Paraglaciecola psychrophila 170: one gene and its partner. The protein of the gene in region 2 interacts with the protein of the main gene of each other region in a pairwise test. Links are inferred from orthologs where the notes say so. Each region holds a gene or a part of one and is shown on either strand. Other genes may lie near its edges. The genes, in order: tusA and C427_RS17395.

Region 1 (16,965 bases), 1.4 Mb from region 2 along the record:
TAGGTAAAATTAAAATTCCTGATGAAATATTGCATAAACCAGGGCGCTTAAATGACCAAGAAATGACCACTATGAAAGACCATGTGTACTACGGCACCAAAGTGCTGATTGAAATGGGCATGCCTGATTCCATTGTTGAAACAATTGGTCAACACCACGAGAGGCTCGACGGTTATGGTTACCCAGAAGGTCTTCGTGGGAATGAAATCAGCACATTTGGACGTATGATTGCAATAGTGGATACATATGATGCGATAACAGCAGACCGATGTTATAAGGTTGGAATGTCATCTAAAAAAGCACTGCAAATTTTGTTGCAAGATGCGCCTGAAAAGTATGATGAAGGATTTGTAACACAATTTGTGCAATGTATTGGCATTTTCCCTGCGGGCAGTTTAGTTAAACTCAACAACCAGAAAATTGCCATGGTACTCAAACAACACCCGGTGTATGCCAATAAACCCGTTGTGAAAGTATTTTATTCAGTACGTGGTAGCCACTATTTGGAGCCCAAAGAACTGGATTTAACTGCAGCTAGCAATGGCGTAAAAATTGTTGATGCTGTGATCGCAAGTGATTATAAACTTGATTTTATCAAATACTTTAATGAATCAATAGTCATCTAAATCAACAAGCTCTAAGCGTTTACAACGCTTTTTAACTATTCTTTACTTCTTTTAATATGATTCTCACCTGGTCAGTCGTGACATCAGAAGGGCACACGCCTTTATCAACCAACTCTTCACGAATACATTCAGGATCATTAGTTGAAAAGCCAGAACTGTTTTTCTGGACATAACGGGTGAGTTTTTGCTGCAATTTTCGAGTTAAACAAGACATCTGTACATCTTAATCAGTAATACATTAATAAAATTCCGGCATAGAATGCGACGGGCTTGCTAATATAATTAATACGCATAATGCATTTAATTGGTTGTACTTTAGAATATAATCAAAATCTAAGCCAACAAATTTTTAATACTATAATTCAATAAGATAGGTAAAAATTGACAATTATGTAGTTTGGCATATGTAAAATAGCTGACAAAAAGTGTCTATATTTTTTGTGTATTGGCAAAGTTTTCTGTAATTTTGGATTGTTGTTTTACAATAATGGTTATTAAAGCAGTAAAAAGATATCCAATCCGTTCCTATATTTGTTAATTCATATTCTTCTATCTGGATATTGATATGAACCAAAATACAGTAAAAATTAGTTTAGATTTAGTCCATATAGACGTCGCTCGAAATGCTACGGACGATTTCAATTTATTTCATGATAAAAAGCAATGGCAACAGATAACAGGTAACCCTTTTGGAGGCCCAATCGTACTAGGTTTTCAATTAGAGTGTTTTATTGAGGATTACATCAAACAATATAGACAACAAAATGATGAATTGAATACTCTTGAACAACACCAATTAAAATTTAGTAACTACTCTTTTAATTTTGTTGGTGTTGCAAGGCCCAAAGATAATCTGACCGCCATCATCAAAAAATCACGAATATATTCAGAAGATAAAACGGTTTTATCCAACCGCGTAGTGATAAAAAATGAGCAAGGGATCGTTTTGATGGGTTTTAAGAGCAATTCGAATGTGCCGTTATTCGCAAATGAACAGGGCTTGTTCCCCACATTTAATACTAAAGAGGTGTTTGACCGAACTACTGTTGATGAGTCTGATTATTTTTATAAACGTAAATATACAACCAATAGTAACGCTAAAAATTTTTTAACCGGATCATCTGTAGAGCAGTCTAATTATTTTGATGAAGTAAATGACAAGATCCTGTTTCCAGAGACGTATTGTACTAGCCTTATTTCATGTGCGTTACTAGAAAGGGGTAAGGCTAACGGTCTCGATTTTAAACGTAATCCCATGGTGTATACATCCCATAAGATATCTGTGCATAGTGAAAACGTAGCTAAATTAAGAAGTGATCAGCAATTACATATCTTGGTGGGGCCGCCCATCAATAAAGTTACATCTGGTAAAGAACAAGGTTCAGTCTTGTTAACACACTATTGCATTGGCTTGAATCAAGATAAAAGCGTTTTGTTCCAAGGCGAGATTGAACTCGCACCCTTATCTTATATTTTGCATAAATAGTTTTTTATTCAATATTCGCGATCTGCTCACGCATTTGCTCAATTAACACTTTTAATTCCACTGCCGATTGTGTGATGTCGGTGTTGATAGATTTGGAGCCTAAGGTATTCGACTCACGGTTAAATTCTTGCATCATAAAATCTAGTCTACGACCTACTGCGCCGCCTTTTTTTAGAATTTTTTGGGTTTCACTAATGTGAGATAACAGGCGATCTAGCTCTTCGGCAACGTCTACTTTTTGTGCCAGCATGACCATTTCTTGCTCTACACGGGCGGGGTCTAGTTCAATTTTAGCATCCTCGAAGCGCGCTTGAATTTTTTCACGTTGCCATTTGATGACTTCTGGCATGTGGGCTGTGACTTTTTCAACTTCGCCATTAATACCATCTAAACGTTGTTCGATCATCGTTTTGAGGTTGCTGCCTTCGGTGGCGCGTGAGGCGATAAAATCTGTGAGCGTTAAGTCAAATTCAGCAAGTACTTCGGCTTGAATACTATCCATGTCATTCTCTTCGGCTGAAATCACACCAGGCCAGCGCAATACATCAAGAGGATTTACACCGGCAGACTGGCCATGAGATTGCACCCAATCAGCGGCTTTCATTACCTGTTTAGCTAAACTTTCGTTTAAGTTAAGGTTACCTACTGACGCGTCGTTTGCTATAAAACGTAATGAACATTCCACTTTGCCGCGTTGTAATTGTTTACGAAAACGTTCGCGTAGCAGGGGCTCCATGCTTTTAAATTGCTCAGGAAGACGGAAGTAGGTTTCAAGAAATCGTTGGTTAACGGAGCGCACTTCCCACACAGCTGTGCCCCAATCGGCTTTAAGTTCGCGGCGGGCAAAAGCAGTCATACTGTAAATCATTGAAATCTTCCATTGTCTTAGTTAATTGTATTATACCCCTGTTGAAACTGGGAGCGAGGGTCTAGGGCAATTAATTGTTTAAAACTTAAGATAATTTACACGGAAGCCTCTATAATTCCGTTCACTATTATTTAGGAGAAAATCATGCGTCCAAGTGGAAGAACCGCCAGTCAAATTCGCCCCGTTACTATTACCCGCAATTTTACCTGTCATGCAGAAGGCTCAGTATTGATTGAGTTTGGTAATACTAAGGTGTTGTGTAATGCCTCAGTAACTGAAGGTGTGCCTCGTTTTATGAAAGGCCAAGGTAAAGGCTGGGTAACCGCAGAATACAGTATGTTGCCAAGGGCTACGCATACTCGTTCTGATCGTGAAGCCGCTCGTGGCAAACAAGGTGGACGTACTCTTGAAATTCAGCGTTTAATCGCACGTTCATTGCGTGCAGCAGTCGATTTAAAGTTGCTAGGCGAAAACACTATTATTGTTGATTGTGATGTTATTCAAGCTGATGGCGGTACACGTACTGCTTCGATTACAGGTGCATGCGTGGCTTTGGCTGATGCACTTAGTTGGATGCGTGCTAAAGGTATTCTCAAAACTAATCCCATTAAACATATGATTGCAGCTTTGTCTGTAGGTGTTTACAAAGGCACCGCTATTGCCGATTTAGAATATCTTGAAGATTCTGATGCTGAAACTGATATGAACGTAGTGATGACCGACACCGGCAAATTTATCGAAGTGCAAGGCACTGCAGAGGGCGAACCTTTTGATTATAACGAGCTAAATGAAATGTTGGAATTGGCGAAAAATGGTATTCGTGAGTTGTTCGACGAGCAAAAGTTAGCTTTAAACTAGGACGTCATCATGCAAGATTATCAACGTGCTTTTATTGAATTTGCTCTAGCTCGGAATGTTTTGAAATTTGGTCAGTTTACTCTTAAGTCAGGTCGAATTAGCCCCTATTTTTTCAACGCGGGTTTATTTAATACCGGTGGCGACTTGGCCAAATTGGGACAGTTTTACGCGCAAACGTTGCAAACATCAGGTATTGAATACGATGTGTTATTTGGCCCTGCGTACAAAGGCATTCCTATTGCTACTTCTACGGCAGTGGCGTTAGCAGATAAACATAATGTAGATAAGCCTTATTGCTTTAATCGCAAAGAAACGAAAACCCATGGTGAAGGCGGTAATTTAGTCGGTAGCCCGCTTGCGGGTAAAATCATGCTGGTGGACGACGTAATTACCGCCGGTACGGCTATTCGTGAGTCTATGCAACTGATCGCAGCCAATAATGCCCAACTTGCAGGGGTTCTGATTGCTTTAGATAGGCAAGAAAAGGGGCAAGGTGAGTTATCGGCCATTCAAGAAGTTGAGCGTGATTTTGATACTAGGGTGATTTCTATCGTCAGTTTAGCTGATTTGGTTGATTATCTGAGTGATAAAGCAGATATGGCTGAGCACTTAGCTAATATCCAGCAATATCGTTTGGACTATGGGATTTAGTTAGCAAGTGAAAGATTTAAGTCGATTCGAATCTGCTGATTATCAATTAGATGCTTTAGGTTTACTCTGCCCAGAGCCTGTGATGATGGTACGTTTAAAAATTCGAGAAATGAACGTGGGTGAAACGTTAGCTGTGACAGCTGACGATCACTCCACTACCCGCGATATCCCCAGTTTTTGCCGTTTTATGGATCATGAATTAGTGGATGTCCAGAGTGTCACATCTCCTTATCAATACGTGATCAAAAAAGGTCGCTAACTTAGCGATCTTTTATCTTAACGAACACCGTCATGTTTAATTTGGTTTACGGAACTTTATGGTCCAGCGGTCGGAATTTCCAGAAACAGATTTAACCCCTACTTCGTAACGTAACTCGTCATCAGCGCGGTAATGTAGGTCGCTATAATCAACAAATTCAAATCCAGCTTCTTGGATTTCTTTGATGGCAAGGACAGGATCAATACGGCGACGGTTAGCAGGATTTTGTTCTTCCATATGTCGAGAAGTATGATCTACTAAGGCATAAACACCACCTGGCTTGAGCGACTCAAAGGCCAGTTTATTCATATTGCGGCGACCTTCTTCTCCAAAGTTATGATAGTTGCGAAACGTCAACACCATATCAAGATTTTTTACCCCAAGAGTGTCTGCTTCTAAAGAATAAAAACGCTCTCCATCTTTACGATAAAGTTTAGCGTTTTCTGCGACAATTTTGATTTTTTCAAACCCAGGCTCTTTAAGTAAATTTTCGATACGTCCAGTACCCAAAGCAGCATAATATTCGCCTTTAGCACTGACCACGGGTGCCAGAATTTTGGTATACCAGCCTCCACCAGGAATAAGCTCAATAATTTTCATATCGTCACGAAGTTCAAAAAAATCCAACGTCTGAAGTGCTTTTCGGTTGCTGTCTCGGTCGGTTTCAACTTCAGTTCTGATTTCAGCTTTTAACGCTGATTTAATTTTCTCTGCTGTGGCATCAAAGCTATCTGCCGCTATTGAACTGGCGCTTGCTGCAAGCAGTAATATAGAAAGAAATTTTTTCACCAAAATATCTCCATTTAAAGTTTTTTAAAATTCTGAAAGACACTTATTTAATATATACAAAATCGTTGTAATAAGGCTTGGTGTCAACCTACATATTCTTGTAAACCACGCCGTCTTTCATTACAAAGTTCATATTTTGTAAAAGTGAAATTTGCTTTAAAGGGTCACCTTTAACAGCAACTAAATCTGCTAGTTTACCGACTTCTATGGTGCCTACAGTATCGCTGATATTGAGCAAGTCAGCTGCGTTTTGGGTGGCACTACGTATTGCTTCAATGGGCTTCATACCTGCTTCAACCATAAATACAAACTCTAAGGCATTGTCACCGTGAGCCGAAACACCAGAGTCAGTACCAAATGCAATTTTCAGCCCTGCTTTGTAGGCGTTAGCAAGAGTTTGTTGAATAAGGGGGCCAATTGCGGCTGCCTTAGGTCTTACAAGTTCGGGAAAGAAACCATCAATTTTGGCTTTCTCAGCTACCCATTTACCAGCCATGATGGTCGGTACATAATAAGTGCCATGTTTTTTCATTTGCTTAAACACTTCTTCATCCATATAAGTGCCGTGTTCAATTGAGGTCACGCCTGCTTTAATCGCGCGTAACATACCTTCTTTACCATGGGCATGAACTGCGACAGTCATTCCATAGTCTTTTGCCGTTGCAACAATGGCATTGAGTTCATCATCCATAAACTGAGGATTTTGACCACTTTTAGCTACACTTAAAACACCACCTGTTGCCGTGATTTTAATTAAGTCTGCGCCATCTTTATAACGTTGACGCACTGCTTTACGAGCTTCAGCTTCGCCATTAATGACACCTTGGAGAGGCCCAGGGTCGCCCATTATTGATTTACTGCGACCATTGGTTGGATCGGAGTGGCCACCTGTTGTAGCAATAGATTTCGCTGCAGTGTAAATACGTGGACCTTTTACCATCCCCTTATTAATTGCATTTCTCAGTGCAACCGTTTCGTTGTTACCATCACCTAAGTTTCGGATTGTTGTAAAACCTGCCATCAAGGTTTTTTCAGCGTACATCACACCTTTAATTGCATAATCTGCTTCATTCAAGGTGAAGGCTTCCATATAACTAGCCGGGCCGCTGTTTTGGCTAGAGATATGCGTATGCATGTCCATAAAACCTGGCATCAGGGTGTAATCAGATAAATCAATAACGGTATCTTCACTACTCCCTGAAGTGAATCCTTCGTTGATCGCTGTGATTTTGTTGTCTGTTATAATCACCGACGCATTTTTTATCACCTTGTCTGAAGTGCTATCGATTAGGCTACCAGCATGGATAATTGTGACCGGTACTTCGGTGGTGGCTATGGCTGCACTAGTTAAAAAAAGTTGGCCTAAGGTTGCCAAGGCCAAGGCAGATTTTAAAATTTTATTTTTCATATTAAGACGTCCTGTTATAACTCGCCGAGACTAAAGTGATAGTTATCACTGTTAAATATTAGATGACGCTTGCCATCTAACTCTTGCTCTTCTCCCAACTCAGCGAGTTGGTAAAATACATTTTGATGAAAACGGGCCCATAAATTTCTACGGACTAAAGCGTAAGGTAGGTATGCACCTGTTTTTTTGTCTGCAAATATTTTTACCGGATTTTCTGTACTAACTATTAAATCTTGACCTGTGTTGGTTGTAAGTACCAACTTATCGTTCTCTTTCTGCCATTGAGTAACGAGAAAAGGTACGTCTTCGACTTGAATACCTACCTTTTCTACAGGTGTGACTAGAAAGTAATGTTCTTCTTCACGTTTTAAAACACTGGCAAAGAGTTTCACTAAGGGTTTGCGGCCAATTGGTGTGCCCATGTAAAACCAACTGCCGTCATGCTTTATTTGTATATCAATGTCCCCGCAAAATTCAGGATCCCATTTGTCTACAGGAGGCATTGCCGCATTTTGAGAACTGATTTGTTTTTGAAAAGTCCCTAAGTCGAATGTTGTCATTACAGTGTTTCTTTTATCTCACGTAATTTGGTTTTGATACGGCGCATGTTTTCAGGCCCTGTGCGTAACAATTGTTTTTGAGGAGCAGTTAAAGATTCAAGTTGTTTATCAGCAAACTTGTACATTACGCTGTCGGAATATACTTCAACCGGGAAAGGCACTTCAGGGGTATTTAGTAATACATCTATTGCCTCTTCAAGTTTTTCGTCAAAACTATCTGATGGACTACTTATTTCAGAAAATATTTTTTCTATAGCTGGTTTGTATTCTTGATATAACTGCAATAGTGATTCTGTTTCAAGGGACTCAAATACTTCTACGTAAGGCACGTAACGTTTAAAGCTTGCAGGATCAATCCATTCTTTATCGGCTTGCCTGTAAGTCCGAAACGGCTTTTCTGGCTGCACTAATACTCTATTGTTATCAGCTAAATTTTCATCAGCCAAGGTATTAGTCATTATTACAAAGCGCTCTAGTAAGGCTTCATCAATCAGCAAACGTGCGAATGCTTCGTAGTCAGATAGAGCTAATAATTTAGTCTTTACTGTGCCATCGCTTGTATCTAATGGCTCAGGCTCTGGGATAATTTCGGGCTCAGGTTGCTGCTCTACTACTTCTGGAATAAAAATAACAGGCGGCGCCTCAATAATAGGCTCGACTATCGGCTCGACTATCGGCTCGATAACAGGTTCAACAGGCGCAATAATAACTGGTTCAGGCTCAGCGGGCCAAAATACAACGGCTAGGACAATTGCCAATACAATTGCAGCTATAACGAAATGTGGTACTAACGATTTTTTTGATTCTTCACTCATGATTTCCCCGTTAAGCAAACATCTGTGATTAACATGTCGATTTAGCGTACTTAAAATTCCATCTAAATGATATGCGTAGAGTGTAATATAGTGTAATTGTATTCTTATATAGACTGTCAATTAATAGGCCATTAGACTAGATGTGTGACTTACCTACTTTAAGAAGCGTGGGAATAGTATGAATGTTATTTTATACGCAGTGCCCTTTTTTTTCCTCTTAATTTTAATCGAATTGTTGTTGGAAAAAAATAAAAGCACCGATTATTATCGTGTTAACGACAGTATTAATAGCTTGACCGCAGGTGTGTTGAGCAGAATGACGGGCGTTGTTAAGCAGTTATTGCCTCTCACAATTTATGTGGTCGCTTATGAGCAGTTGGCTATGTTTCAAATATCATCGAGTTGGTGGATGTGGGTGACTGCGTTTGTGCTTTATGATTTTTGTTATTATTGGAAACACCGCTTCGGTCACGAAACGAACATATTGTGGGCTGCTCACGTGGTGCATCACTCTAGTGAAGAATACAATTTGACCACGGCTTTACGACAAAGTGGTAGCAGCTTCTTCAGCTGGATTTTTTACTTACCTATGGCAATATTGGGTTTTGATCCTATTATGCTCATCACGGTGGGTTCATTAAACTTAATATATCAATTTTGGGTACACACCCGGCATATTCCTAAGCTAGGTTGGTATGAATGGGTGTTTGTAACCCCTTCTAATCACCGTGTGCACCATGCACAAAACCAAATCTATATAGACCGAAACTATGGTGGCGTATTTATTCTTTGGGACCGGTTGTTTGGCTCTTTTCAAGAAGAGTTGGATAGTGATAAACCCATTTATGGTATTCGAAAAGCATTAAAAAGCTGGAATCCACTGTGGGCGAACGTACATGTTTATGCGCAGTTAGGTAAAGATTGCTGGCATGCAAATCGTTGGCAAGACAAGCTACTCATCTGGTTTAAACGCACTGGTTGGCGACCTGCTGATGTTGAACAAAATTATCCTTTGAGTAAAGTTGATCTCACGCAATTTAGAAAATTTGATGTTTCGCTGTCTCTGACAAACAAATTTTACAGCCTAATACAGTATTCATTGTTGGTGTTTGTTGGTTTGTTACTGATGATGAATGTTTCTGCTTTTACGCTTGCAGAGCAAGTTCTGGTGGTGGGTTTTGTTCTTTATGGCAGTATTTCTGCTGGTTTGGTTTTGGAAAATAACCCCTTAGCTATTAATTTAGAATGGATAAAATACTCTTTAATCATGGTAACTCTGGTGGTTTATACGTTACCGGTATGGATTGAATGGACCCTAGGAGTAAGCATACTGATTAACGGATTATTGTTGTTATTTAGGAAGGCAGATATTATTAATGCAACAGGGCCGATGGTAGAGGCTAGTAATTGAAATAATATTATCGCGATGAATTCGTTAACATATTTAAACCAGTAAGCATTTTATGAATAGTCAAAAAACCAATAAGAAGAATAACAAATGAATATACAAAAATGGCTCTTAGTTTCCTTTATTCTTACCAGTAATGCAGCCTTTGCCAGCCAAGCCCCTTTGGTATCAATACCTACACATGATGCTTTTTTCTCTAATCTTGCGCAGCACTGTGGTAAGGCTTTTGAAGGAAAAGTGGCGGTAGATAACCAGCCTAGTCCCGCATTCGATGCAAAATTAGTAATGTTTGTACGCAAATGTGATCAAGCTGAATTACAAATACCCTTCTATGTGGGAGACAATGCATCGCGTACTTGGATAATTAAAAAAACGGGTAGCGGTTTAAGTCTAAAACATGATCACCGACATAAAGATGGTACTGATGACTCAGTGACTATGTATGGTGGGCATACACAGGACGCTGGTTACAACCAAATCCAATCTTTTCCTGTTGACCAATACTCAAAAGAATTATTCGCTCAGCAAGGTCTGCCGCAATCTATCACCAACACTTGGCAAATCTATATTTATCCAGAAATGTTTACGTACCGCTTAGTGCGAGAAGGTAGAGAGTTTAGAGTGGATTTTGATTTAACCAAGCCAATACCAACACCTGCCGCTCCTTGGGGATATGAAGATTAGGCGCTTGGTTTTATCAGGGAGCTAGTTGATTTTTTATCTAGGACTTTAACCCCTAAAACGGGCAGGAAATGCTGTTTGAATAGTGGGAGCTACGAAAATAGACCACTTAACTTTGTCCCGTTTTAAATTCTGGTTATGTTTTCTTTTCCAAAAAAATCTTTAAATCGTCCGGTATTGACATCGATTTAAATGGATTTACATCCGTTCCTCCGGTGTTACCTGACGGAACCCAGATCTTAGAAAATAGTATTGAAGCGATAATTCTTGTCACTTGACCCAATACCTCTTTGAAATTACGTTTCCTGAAACCGACTTTCAACATCCACCAATGTGATTTTGTATGAGGGATGATAAATAACTGACCAAGAATATGAGCTCGTTCAAGATGATAAAATGCAGAGTCCAGCTGATTCTTTTTATATAAACGAATAGCTTTATGCATTTCTGAACAGAACACTTCTTTTAATGGTTGTTGCATTGCTCACCTTGTATCAATAAAACGTTATATTTTAGAAAATTGCGGGATACCTCATGTTGCGTTCGCAAACGACTCAGTAATAGGCGAAAATTAGCAAGGCACAAGCAAGACCCATTATTTTTAGTCCTGCTTAATTGCCTCGTTTGTTAACTACTTATTTTACAATCACTTTTGTTAACTTTGATATTTCAACTGAATCTAGCATTTCACCAATCACACTAAAACATTCTTTAATATGCGATGACTTTTGATGTGCTTCTAAATCTTTTTCTGATTCCCAATTTTCATGAAACATAAAAATTGTATCGTTCTCATTGTCCACATGCAGATCGTAATTTATACAACCACGCTCATTTTGAGTAGGAATAACAATTTTAGATAATTCAGATAACACCGTTTCTTTGTGCTTTTCTTTAGCGGTAATTTTTGCAACACAGGTCAATATTTTCATAATAATCCTTGGTAGTTCATTAAATTGAGTGAAATAGATAATGCCACATTAAATGGCAAATAATAGCTGGCTAAGATGAGGAACGAGTTGAAAACTGGCAGTAATACAGTATCTGTTATAGGTTCGATTTTTTTAGTTTGAAGTTCGTGCGAGCTAATTTTCTAGTCTCTTAATATTGAAAAATTAACTGCATTGATTTTCCAACCATTACCCGTATTTACAAGTTGCCAGTTCTCTTTTCCTGAATTACTTTTTCTGTCGCCATCATAGAATATGTAATCAAAATATATTGTAGCTACCTCACCATCACTAACGATTTTCACATTAGATATTTCTTCTCTCGGGTGTTTAGTACTATCTATAATAGAGTCTATGAATATTTCAGGTGTGCTGTGTCTATATTTGGCTGGTTCACGGAATTTATTCCCAATTTGACGCTTTAACCCTTTACCTTCTTTTGAATTGGCCCACTTTAATTCTTTTTCAAAATCATTTGTAGTGTGCACGCCAATCCAAGACACTGTGCCGTCTAAAAATAGACTCAAAAATTTACTTTTATTTTTGTTGATTATCGCACTCTCGAATGATTTTACTATCTCATTGAGAGCTTGCTCATTGTTGTTAGCTATTGCAGATTTTGAAATTAACAAAATAAACATAAACAGCATAAATTTTTTCATAACATCTCCATGTCGATTAAAGTAGCTATCACTTTGCATATAATAGCTTAGCTAGTTAGAAGCTTTTTTGTGTTTTGCAAGAAAGTAATCTGCTTGCGGAATCAGGTTTGATGTGTTTGTTATACCTTTTATATTCGTTGACTCGTTTAATTAATTCAGCATCTCTTTTTATGAGCTTTTCAAAAAGATCATGGCTTTACGCATCTTTGCCATTGTTAAACCAAGCCTGTGATAGGTTAATTATTAGTATCCCTGAAACTCCGTATAAACCTGTTTTGAATGGGTTGTATACCCTGTATCTAATTGTTTACTTGATTCATACTATAGGAGTTTATGATTGTTGCAAAGGTGGGCTGAAAGACTAATCTGTGGAAGATGTTTTGATTACCTGCTTATTATTCATTACGTCGATTTTTGGCTGCCTTGAATTATTATTATAGCCTACTGTTAGTTTTAATTAGGCAGTTAAACGATAAACCTCTGCTTTGTCGGCAACATATTCACAGCTATATACTCTTAAATTTTTTAGCTGAACCAATTCATTCATGATTACGTATTCAGCTTACTAATTGGTTTTTTAAGAGCAATGTCTGTGCAGCAAACTAAATTTTGGATTAAAGATATTGAGTCGCGTTCTATTACTGTGGATATGCTCACTGTGTGTTCTTACGAGATGAATGTATACCTAGTTAAGCTCACCATTGGTGACATCACTGGTTTGGTATACGAAGGTGATAGCCCTAAACGTTTTCATAGCTCGCAGTTCATCCGTGATGCGTTTGACAGCTGTAATATATTAGCCGCGCAAATGCTCCACGAATCGCCTTATGACGAGATGATAGGTAACCCTGAATCAGTGCAACGTGCTTGTACACTACCTTTTTCTATGGGCCAGCCTTACTAGGTGGTTGTGCTAGATAAGACGTAAAAGTTTAAATATTATTTTTAGCATTATGGATAATCAAGTACGCATAATAAGCGCCCATGACTACCACTATACCAAGAATAGAGCCCCAAGCCACTGGGTCGTGCAGTATTAAATCCCACATAATGATTCACCTCTGTTAGATAACTTCATAATCGAGGTGATTTTAGGTGATGTTCATTAGCCTATATTGATCTAGATCAGCTTTGTTGCAAAGTAATGATTCAGTGTTCGAACGTGAGTTTTAGTAATTCAACTGAATCGGTAAAAGTCAGTGTTTGTAATTTTCCTTTACCCTCAACATTAATAGTATTGACCTGCTCAGGCCAAAGATCACGCAGTGCGTCATGACGTATTGTCATGTTGTCTATTTTGGTAGGTTGTGTTGTTTCTTGATAAACCCAGAAAAATTTGCCATCTAATTCAACCCCTACCATTTTTAGTGGAAGTGATTGTTTATCACTATCAAATAAACTAAAGCGTTGATTAACATACTCGCCAAACTGTTCTTGAGTCTTTTTTGAGTCGATGATATCTGCATCTTTACCCAATATTTCTCTTACTGCATGTTCAGCGTCATGCACCCTAAAACGGTGCATGATTTCGATATTCTCGGTACGCGGATTAAACAAAACAGTGCTAATAGCTGACTTTTGTTGGTGAGCTGAAAGTGAGAACGCTGCAAACAGCAGCGCTCCTACTAAGTAATTAACGATTTTATTCATCGTTATCTTTTTCATCTTCTTCGATGTCACTGTCTTCTTTCAGCTCAGTTTTAATATCTTGCATGATATCGCGAGATACTTTCTGGGTACTCTTTTTCTTTTTATAGGCTTCGATACGTGACGGGATAATTTGACGCGGGTAATGGTTATTGCTTATATCGACGTCGGCTGTTTCCCAACGTGGATCAACCGTAACACTAACCAATTCTTTATCTTTGTCAGTGATTATCATTTTATTCACTGCTTCAGGTGTACGGCGCCAAATTTCTGCAGGGATATATTGATTTTCCATGCTGCCGTCAGCAAAAGTAAGTTCTAAGATAATCGGCATCACCAAACCACCTTTATTAGAAAACTCTAACACGTAGTAGTTTTTGTCTTCTTTTACGGCGCGTTCAAAAGCTGTCTTTTCCCAAGGTTTCAAGTCCTTCAGGAATTTTTTATATTTGTTACGCTCTTTATTGGTCACTGTAAAGCGATCGTTTTCGTCATAAAAGTCAGTTATGTCAGGGAAACGCTCGACCCAAAGTTTTTTGCCTTCGGCACTATTTCGCTCATCAGTGAAAGACATAGGCTTGTCTAGTTCTTCTTGGCGTAAGCGATTGAAGTCAATATCTGGGTCTTTAGTATCCATGCGCAGTTTTGAAATTTTATCTAACGAAATATCCACATGATCAGTGCTATAAAACCAACCTCTCCAGAACCAATCTAAATCAACACCTGAAGCTTCTTCCATGGTGCGGAAAAAGTCTGAAGGTGTAGGACGTTTGTATTTCCAGCGCTGTGCGTATTCTTTAAAAGCAAAATCAAATAACTCACGGCCTAAAATAGTTTCGCGCAAAATATTTAATGCCGCAGCAGGTTTAGTATAAGCATTAGGACCTAAACGCAACACACTATCTGACTGAGTCATAATAGGTACTTGATTAGACGACTTCATATAGCTCACGATATCGCGCGGCTCTACGCCCCAAGGAATAGTTGGATCCCATTCACGACCTGCTACACCGTCTAAAAAGCTGTTGAGGCCTTCATCCATCCAAGTCCATTGACGTTCGTCTGAGTTGACGATCATAGGAAAATAAATATGCCCCACTTCGTGGATAACCACACCCACTAAGAAACGCTTTTCTGCCTGTGAATAGGTACGGCTACCATCGTCTTGTAATTCAGTGCGAGGGCCATTGAAGGTGATCATCGGGTATTCCATGCCACCTACAGGGCCGTTAACCGATTGCGCCACGGGATAAGGATAATCAAAAGAAAAACGGCTATACACTTCTAAGGTTTGGATCACGGCTTCAGTAGAATATTTCTTCCATAAATCGCCCCCTTCTTTAGGATAAAAAGACATAGCCATAACAAGAGGTTGGTCGTTACCACCTTGTTGATGTCCTCGGGCATCCCACATGAATTTACGTGATGAAGCCCATGCTACGTCTCTGACGTTTTCAGCTCTAAATTTCCACGTTTTAAATTTATCTGTACCTTCTTTTTCGTTTTCTAAAGCTTCCTCTTCAGTCACGACAAATACTGTACGAGCCGCTTTTTCTGCTTCTTTTAAGCGTTTGCGTTGAGTCGAGGTTAATACGTCTTTAGGATTTTGTAATGCACCTGTTGAACTAACAATATGATCTGCAGGTACAGTTAACTCCAGGTCGTAGTTACCAAACTCTAAGGTAAATTCACCACGCCCAAGAAATTCTTTGTTTGTCCAAGCTTCATAATCGGTGTAAGCATGCAAACGTGGAAACCACTGAGCAAGCAAGAATATATCGTTGCCTCCATTGCCACCTTTGCGCTCGTCGTCAGGAAAGTGCTCGTAACCTGAACGAGCTGAGACTGCATCTTCTTCCACTATATTAAAGGCGTAATCGATACTAAATTCGACTTTTTTACCTGGCTTAAGATGAGTCGGTAAGTCGATACGCATGTTGGTACCCACAATCGTATGTTTCAGGGTTTTGCCATTTGTATCTTTAACCGATTGGATGTCATAACCCAATACATTATCGCTAGTAAACTGTTGGCGACGTAAGGCACCTAAACTGAGTTTTGCTGGCTCACTGTTAGAGGCTGATGATGATGCTGGTCCACGATTACTGGACCCACCAAAATCGGTTGTCATAGCTGACATCGAGTCATTGCGGAAAACGTTTTGATCCAATTGCATCCACAAGTACTTAAGCGTATCGGGCGAATTATTGTGATATGTGATGACTTGGCTAGCTTCTATTCGACGCTTTTCTTCGTCTAACTTCGCTTTGATTTTATAGTCTACCTGTTGCTGCCAATATTCGTGTCCGGGTTCGCCTGCAGCGTTACGGTATACGTTAGGGGTCGGTAGTGATTCGTCTAATTGGCGAAACTTATCTTCAAAGTTGCCCTTAGTTTGATTTATCGCTGCATTTGCCGAGCCAATAGTCGCAAACGTCAGCACTGCTATAGTGATGAGTTTATTAAACATTGTATTCCCTGATTGTGGTAAGTATTCATGTTCGAGCCAATATGTAGTATTTTTATAACCCGTAGCTATATTTTATTATAATCTTGAGGGTAATTCTTACTTAAAGTAACCCGTATTATGACCGATTGGTCTCAATTTTCTTTCATAATCGTTATTTTAGAAAGAATTAGCCCGTCAACAGATGATCTTTTAGATCATCGCTTATAATTACAATGGCTTGTTTCTGTTTTATTTTATCGTACTCTAAACACGATAAAATCGCGAGGTAAGGTATGTTTAAGGTTAATTGGAAACGAGCAGTGATTAAAGTGGGTAGCAGCCTAATTGCGCCAAATAATCAATGTAGTCAGGTGTACCTAAGGCCTATTGCCCAATTTATTAGCGATAGTCGTAAACAAGGAAAAGAAGTGATTTTGGTTTCTTCAGGCAGTGTTGCCGCTGGAAAGGGTAAAATAGCGTTTAAACACCATCCCTCAATTGTAGAAAAACAAGCCATGGCAGCGATTGGACAAACACAAATGATGGCAAATTGGGCAAGCTTATTTGATTTCGATTGCGCACAGATATTGCTAACGTCTGATGATTTACATAATCGTACCCGTTACGTCAATATTAAAAATACCCTGCGAGAATTGCTAAAAAATAACGCGTTACCCATCGTTAACGAAAATGACACAGTGGCAATTAACGAGCTAAAAGTGGGCGACAATGATAATCTGGCAGCCTATACCGCGCTTGTGGCAGAAGCAGATACCCTGATTATTTGTTCTGATATTAACGGCTTATATGACGCTGACCCTAGAAGCAATACGCATGCTAAGTTAATA
Region 2 (11,631 bases):
ATTTAAGTACGGAGTATGCGTCATTTACTTGAGCATTTTTTTGAATAGCCACCAACTTGTCTTGCTCGCTACCGCTAGCAAACTTATCAGGGTGAGTTAAGCGTTGTAGTTGCTGATACGTTTTTGGCAGCAGCAACAAGTCCACATCGAATGATATAGGGATATTAAACAGTTCAAAATAATTCATGTGGTTAATAACAGGTCTGTGATGTTTTAAATGGGTCGTAGCTTAGCAAAAATAACATTAAACGTTAAAGCTTTCGCCACAACCACATTCGCCACTTGCATTCGGATTGGTGAATTGAAAACCTTCGTTCAAGCCTTCTTTAGCAAAATCTAGATGAGTACCATCTAGATATGCCAAACTTTTACCATCAATAATAATCTTCACGCCGTTGTCCTCGAATAAACTATCGTCAGGATTAACCCCATCAACAAACTCGAGCACATAAGCTAAACCAGAACAGCCAGTGGTTTTAACACCCAGACGCAGCCCTAAACCTGATCCCCTATTTTCGAGAAAAGTTTTAGCACGCAATGCTGCGGTGTCGGATACGGTAATGGCCACTAGCTACTCCTATTAATTTAACTTAGTTTTAACTTAGACTTGACGACTTTTATAATCTGCTACTGCAGCTTTTATGGCATCTTCAGCCAAAATTGAGCAGTGGATCTTAACAGGTGGTAAAGCTAACTCTTCAGCTATATCCATGTTACTGATAGTAGAAGCTTCGTCTATAGACTTACCTTTTACCCATTCAGTGACTAAAGAGCTGGATGCGATAGCCGATCCACAACCATAAGTTTTAAATTTTGCATCTTCAATAATGCCGTTTTTATCAATCTTAAGTTGTAACTTCATCACATCACCACAAGCAGGTGCACCGACCATACCCGTTGCAATTGAGGGATCATTTTTGTCAAAACCACCAACGTTACGTGGATTTTCGTAGTGATCGATTACTTTTTCGCTATAAGCCATGATATTTTACCTTTTGGTTATGTTCTGAACATTTTTAGTTCAGAACCTAAATATTAATTGCTAATTTTCGACAGAGTCACTCAGTGGTTTACTCTGCTATTGGTAAATCCTTAGTGGTGAGCCCACTCTACTTTACTTATATCGATACCTTCTTTGTACATATCCCAAAGTGGCGACATATCACGTAATTTGTCTATCGCATTACGTATTACACCAATCACGTAATCAATTTCAGCCTCGGTAGTAAATCGACCAGTAGTAAAGCGAATAGAGCTGTGAGCTAGTTCATCGCTTAAACCCAAGGCACGAAGCACGTATGAAGGCTCCAAGCTAGCAGATGTACAAGCTGAACCAGAAGACACGGCCATATCTTTTAGGGCCATAATTAATGATTCGCCTTCAACATAAGCAAAACTAACGTTCAAGTTACCTGCGATACGGCTTTCCATATCGCCATTTAAATACACGGCTTCCATATCTTTGATGCCGTTCCACAGTTTGTTACGTAACATCATCAACCGCTCATTTTCAGCAGCCATATCTTGTTTGGCAATACGGAAAGATTCGCCCATACCGACTATTTGATGAGTTGCCATAGTACCAGAACGCATGCCACGTTCATGGCCCCCTCCGTGCATCTGCGCTTCTAGGCGGATACGTGGCTTACGACGGACAAACAAAGCGCCGATGCCTTTTGGGCCATATGTTTTATGGGCACAAAACGACATTAAATCTACTTTCATTGTTTGTAAATCGATGGGTACCTTACCGGTGCTTTGTGCCGCATCAACATGAAACAAAATTTTACGTTCACGACATACTTCGCCAATGGCTGCGATGTCTTGAATGACACCGATCTCATTATTCACATGCATGATGCTGACTAAAATAGTATCAGGGCGAATGGCTGCGATTAGCTTATCTAATAGAACTAAACCATTTGGTTCTGGATCCATGTAGGTGACTTCGTAACCCTCACGCTCTAGCTGGCGCATAGTGTCAAGTACGGCTTTATGCTCAGTTTTGAGAGTTATAAGGTGTTTGCCTTTTTTGCCATAAAAATTAGCGGCACCTTTAATGGCGAGATTATTGGACTCGGTCGCACCTGACGTGAATACAATTTCTCTTGGGTCAGCATTGACCAAATCAGCAATTTGGTTACGAGCAATATCTACTGCTTCTTCTGCTACCCAACCAAATTTGTGGGAACGAGATGCCGGATTACCGAATATTCCGTCAGAAGTTAAGCAGTCTGCCATTTTGGCTGCTACACGAGGATCTACTGGTGTAGTTGATGAATAATCCAGATAGATCGGAAGCTTTAATTCGCTCATTTTTTACTCCGCTTAAAGCTGCAAACTGATTGAGATTTCGTTTGCCGCTATTTGATTATGTTGTTTATGTTTGTCTTGTCTTTCGGCCACTTGCTTTACATCATGCTGCTGCATGAGTTCACCTAAGGTAATGCCGTCCAAAAATACACTAATTCTGTTACTCAGGCCTTCCCACAAATTATGGGTTAAACATCTTTCTCCGCCTTGACAGCCGCCTTGGCCTTTACACTTAGTAGCGTCAACTGACTCATTTACCGCTCGGATAACTTCACCAATTGATATTTCATTGGGTGTACGACCCAGTTTATAACCACCACCTGGACCACGTACACTATCAACTAACTTCTCTTTACGTAAACGAGAGAAAAGTTGTTCAAGATAAGATAAAGAAATTTCTTGGCGTTCAGATATATCGGCTAAAGACACAGGTCCGCGTTGCGAGTGTAAGGACACATCCAACATAGCTGTCACTGCGTAACGGCCTTTAGAAGTCAATTTCATACAAATAATCCTATACCAATCTATTACCGAATATTCACATACCTGACTAAATTAGTCAAGTATTTAACCTAGTGTTTTAGTCAAGTATTATATCTTTGGATCAAAAGCATCACTGACCTTCTTAATATCCTCCAAGTGCTCACTATCAGAGAAGTCTTCTAGGTCTAAAGTGGGTATTGATTTTCCACAGACATCACCACCCATTTTATTGATTGCTTGACACATTTCTTCGACCTTTTTATCTACCAGATGCACATGATCAACCATTACACTGATAGCATGAGCAATGGGATCAGGGTTATCTGTTGCTACCGCATAAGCATCAAAACCATATTTTTTGGCTATTTTTTCACGCTCCCCGTCAGTCGGCGCCGCAGGTTTATTCTGCTGCGCTACTATACGGCCCGGAATACCAATAATAGTCGCATTTTCTGGTACATCGCGCACCACCACTGAGTTAGACCCTACTTTGGCACCTTTATGAACAGTAATTGGCCCTAGCACTTTGGCTCCAGCACCCACTACTACATTATCTTCTAAGGTTGGGTGTCGCTTTCCTGCAGTCCAACTTGTTCCGCCAAGCGTTACACCATGATACAAGGTCACATCATTGCCAATTTCTGCAGTTTCACCAATGACCACTCCCATGCCATGGTCAATAAAAAAACGTCGTCCTAGCTTGGCCCCAGGATGAATTTCAATACCCGTAAGCCAACGAGAAAATGTTGAAATGGAACGCGCTAACCATTTCCAGTTGGCCTTCCAAATTTTATGACTTAGACGATGAAACCAAATAGCGTGTAATCCCGGGTAATTAGTGAGTACCTCGAAGGTATTACGTGCAGCTGGGTCACGGTGAAATACACTTTGCACATCTTCTTTCATTCTACTAAACATATTTAAGGCCTACTAATCTCGTTCTTTAGCTATTTTATCAACCGATGCCAAGATACCGCGTAAAATATTTAGCTCTTGAGTTTCGGGGCGAGAACGATTGTACAATCGACGTAATTTGGCCATTACCATACCGGGGTGTTTAGCAATGATGAAATTCGTTTTGATAAGGGTTTGTTCCAAATGGCTATAAAAACCTTCTAGATCTTCAGACAATGGGTACTCTGTGTCTTCAGGGTGATTTTCTGGATACTGGCCACGTGATAAATTTAAATAAGCCATCCGCACCTCATAACACAACGTTTGAACTGCCGCAGCTAGGTTCAAAGAACTATAGTCAGGATTGGCGGGGATACACACGTGAAAATGACATTGCTGCAGCTCTTCATTACTTAATCCATTATTTTCACGTCCAAACACCAACGCCACAGGGTACTTGGATACTTCACTTATCATCTTTTCACCGCAGCCTCTTGGCTCTAACATTGGCCAAGATAAAGTGCGAGAACGCGCGCTAGTGCCAATAACTAACCCACAATCAGCAACCGCTTCGGCCAACGTACTCACCGTTTTTGCATTAGCTAGCACGTCACCCGCTCCTGCTGCTAAAGCAATGGACTTACCATCTGGTGCAGTAATAGGATTAACCAACACCAATTGACTCAATCCCATGGTTTTCATTGCCCTAGCTGCAGAGCCAATGTTGCCTGGATGCGAGGTATTAACTAACACTATGCGAATATTTTCTAACATGATGAATGGTATCTTTAATTTAGCTGGTCAATTTTGGGTGCGAATAATAACATATACCTATACCACCTCAAATGACGTTTTAGCATAATGATGAAATGGATTATGTATCATGAATAGCCGCCACAGAAAATATTCTGATTGCTAAATTTAGTTATATTGATATACTGCGCGGCGATTTTTTGTTCAGCTAATTCTATTTATTATTTGCTGAACTATATTTAATGTTCTTTTAAAATTGGTGGTTTACTATGCATCCTATGCTTAATATAGCGATACGCGCTGCGCGTGCTGCGGGCAATATTATTTCTAGCGGGTTTGACAATCAGACCGACTTGCAAACTGAAGCAAAAGGCGACAACGATTACGTTACTCGTATCGATAAAGAAGCCGAACAGGCCATAATTCACAAAATCAAGCTGTCTTATCCAGATCATAGCTTTGTGGGTGAGGAAGGCGGCGTAGTGGAGGGTGACAATGATTTTAAATGGGTTATTGATCCGTTAGATGGCACCACCAATTTTATTAAAGGCATCCCTCATTTTGCGGTATCGATTGCCCTCATGCACAAAGGTCGTTTAGATCAAGCTGTTATATTCGATCCAATTCGCGGTGAACTGTTCACAGCAAGCAGAGGCGCAGGCGCCCAGCTTAATGGCTTTCGTATTCGTGCCAGTAAAGCAAAAGAATTAAGCCAAACGATCCTTGCCACTTCATTTCCTTTTAAAAACAAGGTCAAGTTACCTCAGTATCAAGAGAGCTTTAATAAAATCTTTATGCAAGCTGGCGACATCCGTCGTAGTGGTTCTGCAGCATTGGATTTGGCTTATGTGGCATCCGGTCGTTATGATGGTTATTGGGAAAGTGGTCTTAAACCTTGGGACATTGCAGCCGGTGAATTAATGGTGCGTGAATCTGGTGGACTGGTTACAGACTTTTCTGGTGGTAACGATCCAATGCATAAAGGCAGTATCGTTGCTGGCAGCCCTAAAATTGTGCAGATTTTAGTTAAACATTTGAAGTAAAACCTTCATGACTTTTTAAGGCGAGCATCAGCTCGCCTTTTTTGTTTGCCCTCCCCCCTTATACCTTCCTACCATTTGTCTAAACATATAAAAAAGCCAAAGATTAACAACCCTAGAATGTTGCACCACCGAGGGGGAAGAGCGCTAATGCTACACAGAGGAAAAGATAAGCAAATCCCTTTAAACTACTCGAATTAAATAGTTTTGTTGCTTTTCTCTGTGCAGCGAAGCCTCATCTTTCTCTGTGGTGCAAAATATCCTTAATCTTGGTCATTTCAACATTAAAGCCAAATGATTTTGCACCACCGAGAACACAGAGCGCTAACAACACTACACAGAGGAAAAGATAAGTAGATCGCATTAAAACACTCGAATCAAGAAGTTCTTTTTTGCTTTTCTCTGTGCAGCGAAGCCTCATCTTTCTCTGTGGTGCAAAATATCTTTAATCTTGGTCTTTTCGTCATTTAAAGCCAAATGATTTTGCACCACAGAGAACACAGAGCGCTAACAACACTACACAGAGGAAAAGAAAAGTAGATCGCTTTAAAACACTCAAATTAAGTAGTTCTTTTTGCTTTTCTCTGTGCAGCGAAGCCTCATCTTCCTCTGTGATGCAAAATATCATTAATCTTGGTCTTTTCAACATTAAAGCCAAATGATTTTGCACCACCGAGAACACAGAGCGCGAACAACGCTACACAGAGGAAAAGATGAAAAGATCGCTTTAAAACACTCAAATCAAATAGTTCTTATTGCTTTTCTCTGTGCAGCGAAGCCTCATCTTCCTCTGTGGTGCAAAATATCCTTAATCTTGGTCTTTTCAACATTTAAAGCCAAACGATTTTGCACCACAGAGAACACAGAGCGCGAACAACGCTGCACAGAGGAAAAGATAAGTAAATCCCTTTAAACTATTCGAATTAAGTAGTTCTTTTTGCTTTTCATTTAATAGCTTGTTTGCGCCATAATAGATAAACAACAGGCACAATAATTAACGACAATACTAACGCGCTAGCCATGCCTCCTACCATTGGTGCAGCAATTCGACTCATCACTTCTGAGCCCGTGCCTGAGCCATATAAAACCGGTAATAAGCCTATCATTATGGTGGCCACCGTCATCATCACAGGCCTAACCCTCAGACCCGCGCCAAACATGACCGTATCAACCAACTCTTCGAGACTAGGTTGAGTGTGGTTATTTTTATGGGTTTGCATTAACTCACCATAGGACTGGTTGAGATACACCAACATGATCACACCTATTTCTGCTGCCACACCGGCCAATGCAATAAAACCAACACCCGATGCCACTGAAAGATTAAAGCCTTCTAAGTATAGCAACCAAACACCCCCGATTAGGGCCAAAGGCAACGTGCCAATGATAATGGCGACTTCAGGAAGACTGCGAAAGTTTAGATACAGTAAAACAATGATAATCGCCAGTGTTAAGGGTAATACATAGGCCAGTTTCTCTTTAGCCCGCTGCATATATTCATATTGCCCTGCCCAAGTTAAGCTATACCCCGCTGGCAAATCCAACTCTGACGATAACTTTTGGGTAGCATTTTCAACGTAGCTTCCAACATCAATGTCTTTAATATCAATATAGGTCCAGCCATTTATTCGCGCATTCTCACTTTTTATTCCAGGCGGGCCATCTTCTATGTATATTTTTGCTACGTCACCTAAAGCTATGCGTTGACCACTGGGCGTGACAATCGGTAACAATGCGAGTTGTTCTGGTGAATCCCGATAACTTTGTAGGTAACGCAAGTTAATGGGATAACGCTCCAAGCCTTCTACCGATTCGGACACATTCATACCGCCAATAGCAGTCGATATAACTTGTTGAACATCTGAAATATTGAGACCGTAACGAGATGCAAGTTCACGCTTAATATCAACCTTAATATAACGCCCACCTGCGACCCTTTCTGAGTACACCGATGCTGTACCCGGTATCTGTGAAAGAATTTGCTCAATGTCTTTTCCAATGCGTTGAATAACAGCTAAATCACCACCTGCTACTTTTATACCCACGGGTGTCTTAATACCTGTTGCGAGCATATCGATGCGGGTTTTTATTGGCATCACCCACGCATTTGTCAAACCAGGAATTTGAACTAGCTTATCCAGTTCTTCGCGCAGCTTTTCGGTTGTCATACCTGCACGCCATTCGTCTTGTGGCTTAAGCTTAATGAAGGTCTCTATCATTGTCAGAGGCGCAGGATCAGTAGCCGTTTCGGCGCGACCTATTTTACCGAATACATGTTTGACTTCAGGTACGGTGGCAATCAGTTTATCTGTTTGTTGTAAAATCTCACGAGCCTTACCTATTGATAAACCAGCATAAGTAGTCGGCATATACATTAAATCGCCTTCATCCAAAGGAGGAATAAATTCACTTCCAAGTTTATTAATAGGATAAAAGCCCACCACAGCAACCATCAACATAATCACCATAGTACTCTTAGGGTTATTTAGCACTAAACGTAATACAGGAAGGTAAATAGCCACTAATAATCTGTTTAAAGGGTTTTTCTTTTCGCTCACAATTTTACCGCGAATGAAATATCCCATCAGCACAGGCACTAAGGTAATGGCTAAACCTGCTGAGGCAGCCATGGCGTAAGTTTTAGTATAGGCAAGTGGAGCAAACATTCTGCCTTCCTGTGCCTCTAAAATAAACACCGGCAAGAAGCTCACTGTGATGATCAATAAGCTAAAAAATAACGCAGGCCCTACTTCAGAAGCAGACTTTGCCACTATCTGCCAACGGTTGTCATTGGTAAGGGGATTTTTTTCAATGTGTTTATGCATGTTTTCAATCATCACTATTGCGCCATCGGTCATCGCACCAATAGCTATTGCAATGCCCCCTAGTGACATAATATTAGCGTTAACGCCTTGCCAATACATAATGATAAACGACACTAAAATACCTATCGGCAAACTAATAATAGCCACAATAGATGAACGAATATGAAACAAAAACGCCGCGCACACTAAAGCAACAATCAGTAGTTCCTCACCTAGTTTCGACCATAGATTATCCACCGCCCGAGTAATCAAATCTGAACGGTCATACACCGTCACAATTTCAACTCCCTCTGGTAAGCTATCTTTTAAAGTTGCTAATTTTTGCTTCACCCCGGCAATGGTTTGTTGTGCATTTTCACCGAAGCGCATCACCACTACAGCACCTGCCACTTCGCCTTCACCATCAAGCTCTGCAATGCCTCTGCGCATTTGTGGACCAAGGCGAATATCCGCGACGTCTCTGAGTAACAAAGGCGTGCCTTTAATATTCAAACCCAAGGGAATAAGGGCTAAGTCTTGAATCGATTGAATGTACCCAGAAGCACTGACCATATATTCAGCTTCAGCCATTTCAATCACAGAGGCCCCCACTTCCTGATTGCCCTGTTTGATGGCTAGTTGAATAAGACTTAATGGGATGTCATAGGCACGTAATTTGTCTGGGTCGACTATAATTTGATACTGCTTTACCATCCCCCCAATCGAAGCGACTTCAGATACCCCAGACACTGTCTGCAGCTCAAATTTGAGAAACCAATCTTGAATTGAACGTAACTGACTAAGATCATGCTTACCGGTTCGGTCTATTAATGCATACAAATAAATCCAGCCCACACCAGTTGCATCAGGGCCTAGTTGCGGCTTTGCTGCTGCAGGTAGACGTGGCGCGACTTGTGACAGATATTCCATCACTCTGCTGCGCGCCCAATAGAGGTCGGTTTTATCATCAAAGATGATGTACACAAAAGAATCACCAAAAAATGAAAACCCACGCACCGTTTTTGCCCCAGGGACTGACAACATTGCAGTAGTCAGAGGGTAAGTCACCTGATCTTCGATTACTTGGGGAGACTGCCCAGGATAACTGGTCTTAATGATAACTTGCACATCAGACAAATCAGGTAGGGCATCAACAGGTGTATTACGTATCGCAAACAACCCAAAGCCAATAATGATAAACGTAGCCAGCAATACAAAAAACCTATTGCTAATTGACCAATGAATAACGCGTTCAATCATGATTATGCTCCTGAGGAGTTAACGCAAAATCAGTGATCAAGAAGTCACCGTCTCGAATTTCAAAAGTGAAGTGTATTTTGTCACCTTGTTGTAATTCGGTTAGAGACACACTATCGGCAAAAACAAAATCTAACGTTGCCGCACCGCGCCCCCACTTTTCAATAGGCCCACGACTAATATTCGCCACCCGAGTCTGCAGGTTGATTTGGTTAATCACACCTTCAACATCTGCTGAGTCTACGTTGTCAGGGGCGTCGTCATCTTGAATCTTATCTGCTTTTTTATATTGAATATTATCTTCTGGTGCTAAAGACATACGCATAAAATCAGATTGGATACTGCTTTCAGAGTCCAATAAAAACTGCGCTGAAATCACCACTTGCTCACCCACTTCAACGCCATCTAATATTTGCGCAAACTGATTGGTGACTTGTCCCAGACTCACCTCAACAGATTTGTATTGGCCTTTTCCCACAACTAACACCACTCGATTTTGAGTCCCGGTGCGAATAACCGCTTCTTTAGGTACCAATAATTTTTGCTGTGTAGAGTCGTTATGAATGATGACCTGTGCAAACATATTTGGCTTAAGCAACATATCCTCATTGGCAAAACGTAACCTGACACTCAGCGTCCGAGTTTGAGCGTCCAGTGTCGGGTAGACATAATCAACTTGCCCTTGCCATGTTTTTCCCGGCACGAAGCCCAGCGTCATAGTAACCAACTGACCGACCTTAACCTGTGCTGCTTGACGTTCAAATACCTCAGCTTTGACCCACACATCATCCAATGCACCGATAGACATTAAAGTGGTGCCAGGTTTTACGAAAAAACCTTCCCTAATGGCTAGGTTGTCGATCACCCCTGATTGCGGAGCCTTAAACACGATGGTTTGTTGCACTACCTGATTGGTTTTAAGTTGTCGTAAGCTTTCTGCGGGCATTTGTAATGCTAACAAGCGACTTTCTGCCGCTAGCGTTAACTCTTGATTGTTGCGCTTTTTGGCTAGAAGATACTCCTCCTGTGCATTTACAAGTTCAGGTGAATATAAAGCATAAAGAGGCTCGCCTTTACTCACCTGCTCACCCGCGGCTTTGATGTAAAGCTTTTCTATCCAGCCCTCAACACGAGGATGCACATGCAACAGATTATTTTCATTGTATTGCACGTAACCTACGGTTTTAATACTCTCCTGAAGTATCGCTAGCTTAACCGTTGCAGTTCTAACACCTAAATTATTGACTACACTTGGCGAAATTCGCACCACACCAGGATCGTCATCTTTCGTAGAGTCTGCAAAAACAGGCACTAGGTCCATGCCCATAGGTGACTGTCCAGGTTCGTCACGTCGATAATTGGGATCCATAGGTGCTACCCAATATAGAGGGTTAGGCTCTGCAGAGCTGGATGTAGTCATATCCATTTCTGTGGATAAAAATTGTGAGTAAATAGTCGCGGTTAATATGGCGCCGCCAACGCCTCCAACAATTACGGCATATAACGTTTTCATCGATACTCTCCCTGGGGAAATGAATTTGTGTGGCCATCTAAAAAATACCCAAGTTGCATGCGTATTTTGTGCTTTTCAATTTGAATATCGATCAGATCGATTTGCGCAGTGAGCTGAGCAATACGAGCACGCATCACGTCTGAAAAGTCGCCATCATCATGGGTATAGGCGTTCAAAGACGCATCAGCTTGCTCTTGAATTTGTGGCAATATAGCGTTTAAAAAGCCATCTTCACGTTGTCCAAAGCGGATTTCTTGTTGGTATAAACTTAACATTTTGGCCAGCATTCGTTGCTGTAATAAACGTTTATCGGTCTCTATTGCTTGTGATGTTAGGCGAGATGCAGCCACTTCACTGTCTTGTTGTGCAGAACCAAAAATAGGAATATCCACAGTAATACCAAGAGAAAAGAAGTCAGCACGACTTTGCCCAAGTGGGTCGTCATCTCGGTAGGCATAACTGGCGTTCACACCCCACTGAGGTTTGTATTTTTGTTTCGCTAACTTAACGGCCGTGTTGCCTGCCTTAGCTGATTGTTCGATAGCAAGTAGGGAGGGATGACGCCCTAATAAGT

What was found.
Region 1: the proteins of C427_RS17395 (region 2) and tusA interact in binary tests that used the Escherichia coli proteins (3 or more experiments, as listed by UniProt). The link is inferred for Paraglaciecola psychrophila 170 from one-to-one orthologs.

What each region holds. Positions count from the first base shown.
Region 1 is NC_020514.1:5,351,114-5,368,078, reverse strand. The notes cover bases 3,338-6,122. They hold tusA (sulfurtransferase TusA), read left to right. Parts: upstream 3,338-4,496; coding sequence 4,497-4,748; downstream 4,749-6,122. Other genes in these bases: C427_RS23625 (metal-dependent hydrolase family protein), read right to left, coding at 5,626-6,122; C427_RS23630 (class I SAM-dependent methyltransferase), read right to left, coding at 4,785-5,540; pyrE (orotate phosphoribosyltransferase), read left to right, coding at 3,848-4,489; rph (ribonuclease PH), read left to right, coding at 3,338-3,838. In the rest of the region: C427_RS23665 (HD-GYP domain-containing protein), read left to right, coding at 1-626; C427_RS23660 (hypothetical protein), read right to left, coding at 658-840; C427_RS23655 (hypothetical protein), read left to right, coding at 1,192-2,112; C427_RS23650 (YicC/YloC family endoribonuclease), read right to left, coding at 2,117-2,980; more of rph, read left to right, coding at 3,125-3,337; more of C427_RS23625, read right to left, coding at 6,123-6,945; C427_RS23620 (DUF1285 domain-containing protein), read right to left, coding at 6,960-7,505; C427_RS23615 (DUF3014 domain-containing protein), read right to left, coding at 7,505-8,320; C427_RS23610 (sterol desaturase family protein), read left to right, coding at 8,499-9,731; C427_RS23605 (hypothetical protein), read left to right, coding at 9,819-10,412; C427_RS23600 (DUF3703 domain-containing protein), read right to left, coding at 10,546-10,890; C427_RS23595 (putative quinol monooxygenase), read right to left, coding at 11,045-11,341; C427_RS23590 (hypothetical protein), read right to left, coding at 11,503-12,021; C427_RS23585 (DUF6482 family protein), read left to right, coding at 12,608-12,925; C427_RS23580 (DUF6702 family protein), read right to left, coding at 13,171-13,671; C427_RS23575 (M1 family metallopeptidase), read right to left, coding at 13,664-16,138; proB (glutamate 5-kinase), read left to right, coding at 16,411-16,965. UniProt on the Escherichia coli protein: Sulfur carrier protein involved in sulfur trafficking in the cell. Part of a sulfur-relay system required for 2-thiolation during synthesis of 2-thiouridine of the modified wobble base 5-methylaminomethyl-2-thiouridine (mnm(5)s(2)U) in tRNA.
Region 2 is NC_020514.1:3,964,674-3,976,304, forward strand. Bases 205-3,194 are described here. They hold C427_RS17395 (IscS subfamily cysteine desulfurase), read right to left. Parts: upstream 2,317-3,194; coding sequence 1,093-2,316; downstream 205-1,092. Other genes in these bases: iscA (iron-sulfur cluster assembly protein IscA), read right to left, coding at 245-568; iscU (Fe-S cluster assembly scaffold IscU), read right to left, coding at 602-982; iscR (Fe-S cluster assembly transcriptional regulator IscR), read right to left, coding at 2,329-2,817; cysE (serine O-acetyltransferase), read right to left, coding at 2,905-3,194. Outside these bases: co-chaperone HscB, read right to left, coding at 1-187; more of cysE, read right to left, coding at 3,195-3,714; tRNA (cytosine(32)/uridine(32)-2'-O)-methyltransferase TrmJ, read right to left, coding at 3,727-4,464; suhB (inositol-1-monophosphatase), read left to right, coding at 4,713-5,486; C427_RS17420 (efflux RND transporter permease subunit), read right to left, coding at 6,428-9,547; C427_RS17425 (efflux RND transporter periplasmic adaptor subunit), read right to left, coding at 9,540-11,057; C427_RS17430 (TolC family protein), read right to left, coding at 11,054-11,631. UniProt on the Escherichia coli protein: Master enzyme that delivers sulfur to a number of partners involved in Fe-S cluster assembly, tRNA modification or cofactor biosynthesis. Catalyzes the removal of elemental sulfur from cysteine to produce alanine.